One region of the Promicromonospora sp. CA-289599 genome, then DNA from elsewhere that is predicted to be linked to it. Evidence: riboswitches for the same ligand, from Rfam matches in the RefSeq annotation. Region 1 holds a riboswitch; the other holds the start of a gene.
What was found. A riboswitch is a leader RNA that binds a small molecule or an ion and turns the genes downstream of it on or off. The one in region 1 is predicted to bind S-adenosylmethionine.
Positions count from the first base shown of each region.

Region 1 (6,432 bases):
CTCCGCGTAGGCGCGCGTCTTCAGGCCGCAGTCCGGGTTGACCCAGACCAGGCGCGGGTCGATCGACTTGGCGGCGAGCCGCACGAGCTCGGTCACCTCCTCGACCGACGGCACGCGCGGGCTGTGGATGTCGTAGACGCCCGGCCCGATGCCGCGCCCGTACCCGGCGTCGGCCAGCTCGGGGACGATCTCCATGCGGGACCGCGCCGCCTCGACGGAGGTCACGTCGGCGTCCAGGCCGTCGATCGCACCGATGACCTGGCCGAACTCCGAGTAGCACAGGTGCGTGTGCACCTGCGTCGCGGTGCCGGCCCCGGCGGTCGACAGCCGGAACGAGCGCACCGACCAGTCGAGGTACCCCGGGTGGTCGGCCCGGCGCAGCGGCAGCAGCTCGCGCAGCGCGGGCTCGTCCACCTGCACGACGCCGATGCCCGCCTCCTCCAGGTCCGTGACCTCGTCGCGGAGCGCCAGGGCGACCTGGTCCGCGGTGTCGCCCAGCGGCAGGTCGTCGCGCACGAACGACCAGGCCAGGATCGTGACCGGGCCCGTCAGCATGCCCTTGACGGGCTTGTCCGTCAGCGACGCCGCGTACGCGGTCCACTCGACGGTCAGGGGCGCGGGCCGGGACACGTCACCCCACAGGATCGGCGGGCGCACGCAGCGCGAGCCGTACGACTGCACCCAGCCGTGCACCGTGGTCACGAAGCCGTCGAGCTGCTCCGCGAAGTACTGCACCATGTCGTTGCGCTCGGGCTCGCCGTGCACCAGCACGTCCAGGCCCAGCTCCTCCTGGAGCGCCACGGTGCTCGCGATCTCGGCGCGCATGGCGGTCGTGTACTCGGCGTCCGACAGCTCGCCGCGCACCCAGGCCGCCCGGGTCCTGCGGATCTCCGCCGTCTGCGGGAACGAGCCGATAGTCGTGGTCGGCAGCGGCGGCAGGTCGAGCGTCGCCTGCTGGGCCGCGGCCCGCTCGGCGTACGGCGCGCGTTCGACGTCGGCGGGGGTCAGCGCCGCGGTCCGCTCCCGGACCTCCGGTACGACGACGCCGGGCGCCTGGGCGCGGGACCGTACCGCGGCCGTCGACTCGGCGAGCGCGTCGGCGACCGCCGTCCGGCCGCCGGTCAGGCCCGTCGCCAGCGTGACGACCTCGGCGACCTTCTGGTCGGCGAACGCGAGCCACGACTTCAGGCCGGCGTCGAGGCGGGGTTCGTCGGCGACGTCGTGCGGCACGTGCAGCAGCGAGGTCGAGGTGCCGACGGCGACCGCGCCCGCTCCCACTGCGGACAGGCCTTCGAGCGTGGTCAGGCGGGCGTCGAGGTCGGCGCGCCAGATGTTGTGCCCGTCGACGACGCCGGCCACGAGGGTCTTGGTCTCCAGGCCGGCGACGGGGCCGGTGGGGACGGCGCCCTTGACGACGTCGACCGCGATCGCCTCGACGTCGGTGCCGGCGAGCAGGGCGAGCCCGTCGCCCGCCTCGCTGCGCAGGTCGCCGTACGGCGCGGTGACCAGGATGGCGGGGCGCTCGGCGGTGCCGGTCGCACCGGCGGCGGGGGAGAGGCCGGTGGCGAGCCGCGCGTAGGCCCGGCGGACGGCGTCCGCCACCTCGTCGAACGGGACGTCCAGCAGGTCCGTGACCAGCGCGGGCTCGTCGAGCTGTACCCAGGGGGCGCCCGCGGCGGCCAGTGCGCGCAGCACGTCGGCGTAGGCGGCGACGACGTCGTCGAGCCGGTCGAGGGGGTGGAAGCCGTCGGGGGCCCCGTCCGCCGCCTTGCTGAGCAGCAGGAACGTCACCGGGCCCACGAGCACGGGGCGGGTCACGACCGCCTGGCCGCCGTCGGCGGGCTCGGCGAGCTCCGTGAACTGGCGCACCAGGCGGTCGTCCACGAACCCGATCGGGGTGTCCGGCCCGATCTCCGGGACCAGGTAGTGGTAGTTCGTGTCGAACCACTTGGTCATCTCGAGCGGCGGCTTGTCGCCCTCGCCGCGGGCCAGCGTGAAGTAGCCCTCCAGGGAGAGCGGGCCTTCGCTCTCGTCGGTCGAGCCCGTCGGGACCAGGTCGCGGAACCGCTCGGGCACCGCGCCCAGCAGGGCGACGGCGTCGAGCACCTGGTCGTAGAACGAGAACGAGCCGGGGACGGCGGCCGCGCCGTCCAGACCCAGTCCGGCGAGATGCCGAGCGGTGGCCAGCCGCAGGTCACGGGCCGTGGCCTCCAGCTCGTCGGCGGTGGTGCGCCCGGCCCAGAACGACTCGACGGCGCGCTTGAGCTCGCGTCGTCGGCCGATGCGCGGGTAGCCCAGGATCGTGGCGGTGGGAAGGTGCGTGAACTCGACTGCCATGCGTATCAGCTCCATCGGACCTGGCGTTAGCACCTTGCCCGAGTGTGGCGGTTCGGGGGCAGGTTGCTGCGGTGTCGTTGAGCCAGGACTCTCGACCGCTCTGGATGATTGACCTGGATCGTAAGCATGACCGCGATGCGAACGGAAAACCGTCCACCCCTCAAGACGATCGTGTCGTGGCTGGTCGGCGGCTGAAAAGTGTGCCAAGCAGATGACCATGCGGTTGCTGCCAGGCGAGGCCCCGATCTGGCAGCAGGTGCATGGTCAGATCGGCCATAGGCAGGGTCAGCGCGGCGACCGCCGACCGGTCAGCTCCGGGGAGTGGGCCGACGTCGGCTCGTCGCGGACCACAACGCCGCGGCGGCGGCGAGCGACGCGCTGACCACCAGCGGGCCCGCGAGCCCGAGCGGCCCGATGGCCAGGCCGCCGAGCAGCGGGCCGACGAGCGCGCCGAGGTTCAGCGCCACCGTCGAGAACGCGCCGCCCATCGTCGGGGCTCCGTGGGCCGCGGCCATGCCGCGCGCGATCAGCGTGCCGCCGACCGCGAACGACAGCGCGCCCAGCACCGGGGCGAGCACCCACACGGCCGACGGGCTCCCCGCGAGAACTGCCCACAGGATCCAGCCCGCGACGAGAACCGGGACGCCGATCCCGAGAACCAGGTGCCCGTGCACGTCGGCGAGGCGCCCCGCTGCCGAGACACCGGCGAAGGCCCCCAGCCCGAACAGCGCGAGCACCACCGGTACCAGCGACGAACCGAGCCCGGCACCGTCCGTGACGATCGGCGCCAGGTAGGTGAACGCGCAGAACGTCGCGCCGTTCACCAGCACCCCGAGCACGAGGTAGCGCACCAGGTCGGGGGAGCGAAGGGTGCCGAGCTCCGCCCGGAGGTCCACCCGGGCGTGCGGCCCGTGCGGACCGAGCCGCCCCGGCGTCAGCACGGCGACCGCGACCAGGGCGAGCGCGGACAGCCCGGCGATCGCCCAGAGCGCGGAGCGCCAGCCCCAGACCTCGCCGAGGAGGGCGCCGGCTGGGACACCGGCGATCAGGGCGAGCGTCGTACCGCCGAGGACCGCGGCGAGCGCCCTGGCCTGCTTGCCGGCCGGGACGATCGTCGTGACCGTCGAGAGCGCGACGGCGAGGAACCCGGCGTTGGCCAGCGCGGCCACGAACCGGCTGACGAGCAGCACGGCGAACTGGTCGGTGAGCGCGCCCGCCGCGTGGGCCGCGACGAAGACCAGCAGGCAGCCGGTCAGGGTCCACCGGGGTGGCAGGTGGCGGCCGAGCGCCGCCGTGAGCGGTGCGCCGACGACCATGCCGACCGCGAAGCCGGAGGTCAGGTAGCCGGCCCGGGCGATGGTGATGCCGAGGTCGGCGGAGATGCCGGGGACGAGCCCGGCGAGGACGAATTCCGACGTGCCTTGCGCGAAGACCGCGACGGCGAGCACGTGGAGCAGGACAGGCATGGATGCCTCCGAAGGAAGGGGGAACGGGTAGGCCTGGACGGCACTACGGGCCCTTCGGATGCGCTGGAAAGCGGCCGAGGTGTGGCTCGGCGGTCTCTACAGGGGCATCTCGGGCTACCGGAGTACCGGCAGCCCGAACCTGGATGCTTCTGGAGACCTCATGAGCCGACCCTATCGGGCCGTGTGCCGTGCGCCGGAATCGGCGCGCGCGGGCAGCGGCCGGTGCCACGCGACCTCGCGGTCCAGCTGGCCGGTCGAGCGGAACAGGCGCACCTGGTGGGCGTCGGGGAGCGCGGCGGCGAGCGCGTCCGTCGTAGTCGCCTCGAAGCCGAGCTTCTGCCAGAAGCCGCCGGAACGGCGGGAGAACAGCCAGGCCTGGCGCGCCCCGGCGTCGGCGGCCCGGTCGAGCGCGAAGCGCGCCAGGCGCAGTCCGTCCCCGGTGCCCCGGAGGTCCGGTCGGACGGCGACGCTGCGGACCAGCGCGTGCTCGCCGCCCGCCCCGAGCTCGAAGCCGGTGGTCGTGCACACGGCGCCGGCCTCGTCGCGCTCCAGCCACAGGTGCACCGCCGGCTCCGCGAGGGCGGCGACTGTCAGGTCGGCCGACCGCAGGAAGGCAGCCAGGTCGTCGAGGTCGTCAGGTGTCGCAAGGTGGAGCACGCCGGAATCCTAGCGGGAGCGGCTACCCGGGTCGGACGGCGACGGGTCGCCGTCGGTGGCCGCCGGGCTCGGGCCGCTGCTGGGGGTGGCGCACGACGTCCAGCTGAACTCGCTGTGCACCTGGTACCCCTGGCCGTCGTCGGACTTCGCCCAGGTCTCCGCGGTGTACGGGAGCCAGGTGGCCGTGTCGACGACCACGTCGATCCGTGTCAGCTCGCCGCCGAGCACCTGCTCGGCCGGGGTGTCGAACCGGATCCGGACCAGGGCCCGGCCGTCTTCCTCCTCCAGCAGGAACTCGTCGTCCAGGCGGTGGTCCCTCCCCGCGAGGCCGGGCAGGTCGAGGGCCGCGTCGACCGTCGCCAGCTGCAGCACCTCCAGCGGCCGCGTGCTCAGCGGGACCGGCTCGGGCGTCCCGGTGTCCGTCGCAGGGCGGTCGAAACGGGTCGCCGACTCCCTGCCGAGCGTCGAACGGACCTTCACGGCGCAGTCCGCGCCGGCCACCGCGGGCGCGGTGCGGTCGACCACCTCGGACGGCGTCAGCGCTCTGGTCGGCGACGGGCGCGGCTCGGGGGAGGTCGTCGGCGAGAGGCTGGTGCCGGGCGACGAGCCGGGCTGCGCGCCGGGCGCCGGCAGGTTCACGACGGTCACCACGACGGCGGCCGCTGCCGCCGCCGCGACGCCCCACACCAGTGCCCGGCCGCGGTACGCGCGGGAGCGGCCACGCCGGGGCTCGGCGTCGAGGTCGTGCAGGAGGACCACTACGCGCTCGTCGGTCGCCCAGTGGTCCTGCGCGTGCTCCTGCTCGTCCAGGTGCGCGTCGCCCTCCAGATGGTTGCCGACGCCGAGCGCGCGGGCCCGCGACTCGGCGTACACGCGCGCCAGGTCGAGCTCCGGGTCGACCCCCCGCAGGGCGCGCCGGGCGCGGGTCAGCTCTTCGTCTTCCACGTCAGGAACCTTCCTCGGTGAGCTGTTCGTAGACCGCACGCAGACGGCGTCGTGCGCGGTGCACCCGGGTGGCCGCCGTCGCCGTCGTGCAGCCGAGGACCTGGGCGACCTCCGCCGTGGACAGCTCCGCGGCGGCGAGCAGGGCGATCACCTCGCGGTCCGCGGGGCGCAGCAGGGCCAGCGCCCGGCGCAGCTCGTCCAGCTCGCCGACGAGCCGCACGCCGTCCTGACCCGCCGGGACCGGATGCGCCCGGACCCGCTCGACCAGCGCGTTGCGTCGCTGCTGGGCGCGCACCTGGTTCGCCATCACGCGGCGGGCCACCCCGAGGAGCCAGGCGCGCGGGTTGTCCGGCAGCTCGCCCTTGCGCCACGCGACGGCGAAGACCTCGGCCACCACGTCCTCCGCCTCGGCGGCAGGGAGCCGCGAGCGCGCGTACCGGTACACGGCGCTCGCGTGCGCCACGAACAGCGACTCCGTCAGGGCGGACGAGAGGTGGGCAGGCGTGTGCCTGCCCGGTTCGAGGCGCTGTGGCTCGGTGTTCGTGGCCAGGGTGGGCTCCGCAGACGAAGAGACGGACGAAGAGACGTGCTTCCGACTCAGTGTGTCCGGCAGGAGCGCCCCCATGGCACCTCGCGGATGTTGTCCACGTCACAGCCCGCCGCTGACATCGCGATCCGGACCGTGCACACCAACGCTGATGTGACCGTCTCCCGCAGCCGTGCCCGCACCTGGTTCCGTCCGGCGGGCCTCGCCCCCGTCGTCCTCGCCGCGAGCCTGCTCCTCACCGGCTGTGCTGCCGCAGACCTCGGCAAGGAAGGGGGTGGTACGAGCGGAGCGGAGCCGCAGGCCGCCGCGTCCGGCCCGGCAGCGCAGAACCCGGCAGCGCAGAACCCGGCAGACAAGTCGGCAGAGCAGCTGGCAGAGCAGCCGGCAGAAGCCCCGGCGCCGCGGACGGGGCCGAGCCCGATACCGGCCCCCGCGGAGGGCCCCGTCGACGCCCCGGCCGCCCCACCTGCTACCGGCCTC
Region 1 covers NZ_JBNJNI010000001.1:5,937,743-5,944,174, reverse strand. Annotated here, with positions in the region: gene metE (5-methyltetrahydropteroyltriglutamate--homocysteine S-methyltransferase) at 1-2,337, opposite strand, end outside; SAM riboswitch class I at 2,346-2,448, opposite strand; gene ACQEVI_RS26520 (Cmx/CmrA family chloramphenicol efflux MFS transporter) at 2,646-3,803, opposite strand; gene ACQEVI_RS26515 (GNAT family N-acetyltransferase) at 3,975-4,460, opposite strand; gene ACQEVI_RS26510 (hypothetical protein) at 4,470-5,405, opposite strand; gene ACQEVI_RS26505 (RNA polymerase sigma factor) at 5,407-5,868, opposite strand; gene ACQEVI_RS26500 (D-alanyl-D-alanine carboxypeptidase family protein) at 6,043-6,432, shown strand, end outside.

Region 2 (6,432 bases), 3.0 Mb from region 1:
CGATAGACGGCTTCCAGGAGCGTGCGCTCGCCACCCGCCTGCAGATCCCGCTGCTCTACGGCGTCGACTCGGTGCACGGGCACGGCAACCTGGCCGGCGCGACGATCCTGCCCCACAACATCGGGCTCGGCGCCACGCGCGACCCGCTGCTCGTCGCAAGGGCCGAGCGCATGGTCGCCACGGAGACCCGGGCGACGGGTATCCCGTGGACGTTCGCGCCCTGCCTGTGCGTCGTACGTGACGATCGCTGGGGCCGGACCTACGAGTCGTTCGGGGAGCATCCGGCGCTGGCGAGCGTGCTCGGCGCGGCGGCGGTGCTCGGGCTCCAGGGGACGCGCCTGGACAGCAGCCGGTCGGTCCTCGCGACGGCCAAGCACTTCGTGGCCGACGGCGACACCGCGTACGGCACCGGCGAGGGCGAGTACACGGTGGACCAGGGCATCACCGAGCAGAGCCGCAGGCATGTCGAGTCCGTGGACCTGCCGCCCTACGCGACGGCGATCGCGGCCGGCGTCGGCTCGGTCATGCCCAGCTACTCCAGCATGGACTGGACCGACGACGGCCTCGGCAACCCCGTGAAGATGCACGCCCACGACGAGCTGATCAACGGGTGGCTCAAGCGGGACCACGGCTTCGACGGGTTCGTCATCAGCGACTACCAGGGCATCCACCAGATCCCGCCGCTCGCCGCCGACTCGCCCACCACCGACCAGATCGTCACCAGTGTGAACGCGGGCGTGGACATGTTCATGGAGCCGTCGCAGTTCGAGCGGTTCCACAGCCGGCTGGTGGCGGCAGCGCAGGACGGCGCTGTGACGCCGGAGCGCATCGACGACGCCGTGTCCCGGATCCTCGCCGCCAAGTTCGAGCTGGGGCTGTTCGAGGAGCCCTTCGCCGACCGGTCCCACGCGGACGACATCGGCTCGGCCGCGCACCGGACGATTGCCCGCAAGGCGGTGGCGGAGTCGCAGGTGCTGCTCAAGAACAGCCGGCGCGCGCTGCCGCTGGACGACGACGACAGCATCTACGTGGCCGGCCGCAACGCCGACGACCTCGGCAACCAGGCCGGCGGCTGGACCGGCACCTGGCAGGGCTTCTCGGGGGACGTCACCGAGGGCACCACGATCCTGGAGGGCATCGAGGCCGCGGCCGACGACGTCACCTTCAGCGAGGACGCGTCCGCGCCGACCGACGGCGCCGACGTCGGCGTCGTCGTCGTGGGCGAGACGCCGTATGCCGAGGGCTTCGGCGACGTGGGCGGCCCGGAGTGGGCCTGGGACCCCGCAGACGGAGGCATCCCCCGCGAGGAGAAGTCGATGTCCCTCCAGCCCGGCGACGCAGAGATCGTCGAAAAGGTCTGCGCCGAGATCAGGACCTGTGTGGTTCTGATCGTCTCGGGAAGGCCGCAGGTGATCACCGAGCAGCTCGGCTCGATCGACGCCCTGGTCGCCTCCTGGCTCCCGGGCACAGAAGGCGCCGGCGTAGCGGACGTCCTGTTCGGCGAACGCCGCTTCACGGGCAAGCTGCCGCTCTCCTGGCCCCGCTCAGCAGACGACCCGGTGGTCAACGTCGGCGACGAGGGCTACGCCCCGCTCTTCCCGTTCGGCTGGGGCCTCTCGACAGGCGGCCGCACGTCGACCCTGGACGACCACCGCCGAGACCTCCAGGACGAGGTCCTCGACCCAGCCAACGGCGTCCCGCCGCAGGCCGCAAACGCAATCGCCAAGTCCGACGTAGCCCTCCTGGAAGGCAAAAAAGCCCAAGCCCTCCGCCTCCTCACAGAGGCGCGCGAAGACTGACCCGACCTGACCTACGAGGGGTGGGGGAAGGGAACCAGAAAAAACTCAGCGCGACACAGCCAACGCCTGCTCCACGTCGAAGATCAGGTCCCGCGTGTCCTCCAGGCCGATCGACAGCCGCACCGTAGTCTCCGCGATGCCAACGGCGGCCCGCCCCACCGCGCCGAGCTTGCGGTGCGTGGTCGTAGCGGGATGCGTGATGAGCGACTTCGCGTCCCCGAGGTTGTTCGAGATGTCGATCACCTGGAGCGCGTCGAGGAACCCGAAGGTCCGTTTCTTCGCGGTCTCGGCGTCAGTGGCCTCCGGTACCGCGAGGTCGAACGTGACCACCGTGCCGCCGCCGCTCATCTGCGCGCGCGCCAGCTCGGCCTGCGGGTGGGAGTCGAGGAACGGGTAGCGCACGGCGCCCACCCCGGGCAGTTCCTCCAGGGCGTGGGCGACGGCGAGCGCGCCCGCGCCCTGCGCCGCGAGCCGCACGGGCAGCGTCTCCAGCCCCTTGAGCAGCGTCCACGCGTTGAAGGGCGAGAGCGACGGTCCGGTGTTGCGGATGAACGTCTGCACGGGCCCGGTCACGTACTCGGTGGTGCCCAGGATCGCGCCGCCCAGCACGCGCCCCTGCCCGTCGATGTGCTTGGTCGCGGAGTAGACGACGACGTCGGCGCCCAGCTCCAGCGGCCGCTGCAGCAGCGGGGTGGCGAACACGTTGTCGAGCACCACGGTCGCCCCGGCGGCGTGCGCGAGGTCGGCGACGGCGCGCACGTCCACGATGTCCTGCATCGGGTTGGACGGCGTCTCGAAGAACACGACGTCGGCAGGCGTCGAGAGCGCCTCCTCCCACTGGGCGAGCACGTGCCCGTCCACGTAGTCGGTGCGCACCCCCCACTTCTTGAAGATCTCCTCGAAGATGACGACGCTGGACCCGAACAGGGCCCGGGCCGCGACGATCCGCGATCCGGACTGCACGAGCGCGGCGAGCGACGTGAACACCGCGGACATCCCGGTCGCCGTCGCGTAGCAGGCCTCCGCGCCCTCCAGCAGGCGCAGACGCTCCTCGAACGTGTGGACCGTCGGGTTGCCGTAGCGCGAGTAGACGAACCGGTCGAGGTCGCCGGCGAACGCGGCCTCCGCCTCGGCCGCCGAGTCGTAGACGTAGCCCTGGGTGAGGAACAGAGCCTCGCCCGTCTCCTGGAACTCGGTCCGCTGGTGCCCGCCGCGCACGGCGAGCGTCGCGGGCCGGACGTTCCGGGGGAGCGGCTTGCGGCCGGACCCGCCGGGGGTCGCGTCGGCCGGGAAGGCTCCGGTGACGGTCACTGGGCGCCCTCCGTCCAGGGCAGCCCGGCGACCTTCCAGCCCTGCTGGTCTCGGACGCCGTCGGCTCCCGGCGCGCCCTCGAAACCCTCCAGCACGTTGTACGACGGCGCGATGCCGGCCGCCGTGGCGAGCCGTGCCGCGCCGATCGAACGCTGGCCGGAGCGGCACAGGAAGACGACCGGGCCCTCGGTGACGCCCGCGGCCTTGAGCTCCTCCAGGAACTGCTGGTTGGGGCGGCCGCCGGCCCGGACCCACTCGCTGAACACCGGCTGCCTCTCGAGGGATGCCGTGTCGGGGATGCCGATCGCGCGCCACTCGCCCTCGGTGCGGACGTCCACGAGGGTGGCGGCCGGGTCGGCGGCGAGCAGGTCCCAGGCCTGCTGGGGCGTGATGTCGCCGGCGTAGCCGTCGGCGGGGTGGGCTTCGATGTGCGCGGGGACGCTCATGTGCTCCTCCATCGGTCGTGGCGGTAGCACCCTCGTCCGTTCTCGCCAGGGGCGGGAACGCTGGGTTGCTGCGGCGTCGTCGTGCCACGTCACTCGGCCGCTCGGGATGGTCGAACGCGATCTTACGACACGACGTCCGGTAGGTGGGATGCCGTCTCGCACCCTGGTCGGGACCGCGGTCGGGGTGTGGATGGAACTGTGGACAAGCCTGTGGATGAAGCTGTGGACGATGCTGCGGACGAGAAGGAGCGCTGTTCTCTTCAGACGCCTTCAGCGCCCGGATCGTGAGACCAATATCTGAGACGAGCGTTGACAGGAATTTTGCCGCAGCACAGGATGACGTCAGGTCATGAGTGCCAGCGTCAAGCCCCGGCTCGCTGGTCGGCAACCCTCCTACCGCGGTGGGGTGCCCCGGGTGACGACCTGGCCGCGCGCAGCCGCGCGTGGCAAGCGCGGGGGAACCTCCCCCAGGACTGTGCTGGAGGACGTCATGTCTGCAACCACCCTCGCCCATAACGACGCCGTCGCCGACGTCGCACCCCTGCGGCCCGTCGTCGGCGGTGCGACCCTCGTCCCGCTGGTGGACGGCAGCCGGGTCCCGTACGCGAACCTCGACGTCGCCGCGTCGGCGCCTGCCCTGCAGGCCGTGGCCGACCGCGTCACCCAGGTGCTGCCTCTGTACGCCAGCGTGCACCGCGGCGCCGGATACCTCTCCCAGGTGAGCACCGCGCTCTACGAGACCGCCCGCCGCACCATCGGAGCGTTCGTGGGCGCCCGCGAGGACGACCTGACGGTCATCACGCGAAACACCACCGACTCCCTGAACCTGCTCGCGGGCTGCGTCCCGGCGCAGCCCGACGGCGAGCCCGGCCGCGTGCTCGTCCTCGACGTCGAGCACCACGCGAACCTGCTGCCCTGGCAGCGCGGCACGGACGCGACAGTGCTGACCGGTGGCGCGACGGTCGCCGAGACGCTCGACCAGATCCGCGAGGAGCTCAGCGACGCCGCCGCTGCGGAACGCCCGTTCGCCCTCCTCGCCCTCACCGGCGCCTCCAACGTGACGGGGGAGTCGCTCCCGGTCGACGAGATCGTCGCCATCGCCCACGAGCTCGGCGCCCGCGTGGTGCTCGACGGCGCCCAGCTCGTACCCCACCGCCGCATCTCCCTGGAGACCACCGGCGTCGACTACCTCGCCTTCTCCGGGCACAAGACCTACGCCCCGTTCGGCGCGGGCGCGCTGGTGGGCCGCCGCGACTGGCTCGACGCCGGCACGCCCTACCTCGCCGGCGGCGGTGCCGTGCGGCGCGTGCGCGTCGCGGGCACCGAGTGGCACGAGGGCCCCGCCAGGCACGAGGCCGGATCGCCCAACGTCATCGGTGCGGTGGCGCTCGCCGCGGCGTGCGAGGAGCTCGCCGCGCTCGCCCCCGCCGACGTCGCGGCGCACGAGAACGCGCTCCGCCGTCGCCTCGTGTCGGGGCTCGAGGCGATCGACCGTGTCGAGGTCGTGCGCGTGTGGGCCGACGCCGTCGACCCGGTAGGCGTCGTGACGTTCACCGTGGCGGGCTACGACCCGGGCCTCGTGGCCGCGTACCTGTCCGCCGAGCACGGGATCGGCGTGCGCGACGGCCGGTTCTGCGCGCACCCGCTGCTCGGCCGCCTCGGGTTCGACGCCGGTGCGGTGCGCGCCTCGGTCGGCGTCGGCACCGCCGGCGAGGAGGTCGAGCGCCTGATCGCGGCGGTGGGCCGCCTGGTGTCCGAGGGCCCGCAGGCCGGGTACGACGTCGTCGACGGACTCTGGGTCGTGACCGACGACCCGCGCCCCGTCCCGGAGGGTTCGGGCCTAGCGGGTCTCCTGGCGACGGCGGCCCTGGGCTTCGACGAGAACTTCGGCTGCCTCCCGGACGAGGACTGAGGTCGTCAGAGCGGGAACTTACGCGGGCGGGGGAGCTCCGCCTCCAGCTGGGCCGCCAGCGCCAGCAGCGTGAGCTCGCCGCCCGGCCGCCCGATGATCTGCACGCCCATCGGCAGCCCGGCGGGAGCCTCCGCGGTGGCCTCGGTCCAGTGGGTCGGTACGGTGATCGCCGGCAGCCCCGCGACGTTGAGCATCGACGTGAACGGCGTGTACTGGCACTGCTGCTCGAAGTTCCGCTCGGGGTCCTCGGCGTCGTACCAGCCGATGGGCCGGGGCGTGAGCGCGAGCGCGGGCGTCACGACGGCGTCGTACGCACTGACCTGGGCCACCAGGGACCGTTCGAAGGCGGTGAGCGTGCGCACCGCCTCGGCGAGCTGCCGCGCGGGCACCTCGCGACCCGACCGGATCAGCCACTGCGTCAGCGGCTCCAGCCTGCCGAGCGTCTCCGGATCGTCGATCGGCACCGCGGAGGCGCCGCCCATCCACAGCGTCCGGAACGCCGGCGCGTACTCGGGGGCCTCGGCCAGCGTGGTCTCCTCGACGTCGTGCCCGAGCCCGGACAGCGCCCGCACGCCGGTCTCCAGCGCGACGCGCGCCTCGGGTGACACCGTGATGTCGTAGAACCCGTCCCAGGCCGACGAGGTGGTCACGCCGATGCGTGCCCGCCTGCCTCCCGGCCCGCGCCCGCCCGTTCCCGGCGCGGGCAGCGCCGCGCGCTGGGCCGTCGCCAGGTAGGCCCCCGCCTCGTACGACGGCGCCCGCAGCGAGTACGGGTGCGCGACGTCGCCCCCGGCCCGCCTGGGGAGCATCGCCTCGAGCAGGAGGGCGGCGTCGGCGACGGTGCGCGCGATCGGTCCGTTCACGACCAGCCCGCCCAGCGAGTCGACGCCGCTGCCCGCGGGCAGGAGCCCGCGCGTCGGCTTGAGCCCGACGACGCCGCAGGCCGCTGCCGGGATCCGGATCG
Region 2 covers NZ_JBNJNI010000001.1:2,925,632-2,932,063, forward strand. Annotated here, with positions in the region: gene ACQEVI_RS12970 (glycoside hydrolase family 3 N-terminal domain-containing protein) at 1-1,799, shown strand, start outside; gene ACQEVI_RS12975 (O-succinylhomoserine sulfhydrylase) at 1,845-3,110, opposite strand; gene ACQEVI_RS12980 (rhodanese-like domain-containing protein) at 3,107-3,556, opposite strand; SAM riboswitch class IV at 3,902-4,015, shown strand; gene ACQEVI_RS12985 (aminotransferase class V-fold PLP-dependent enzyme) at 4,047-5,468, shown strand; gene ACQEVI_RS12990 (amidase) at 5,474-6,432, opposite strand, start outside.
Region 2: it holds a riboswitch for S-adenosylmethionine, as region 1 does, so the genes downstream of both, ACQEVI_RS12985 (aminotransferase class V-fold PLP-dependent enzyme) here and metE (5-methyltetrahydropteroyltriglutamate--homocysteine S-methyltransferase) in region 1, are expected to answer to the same signal.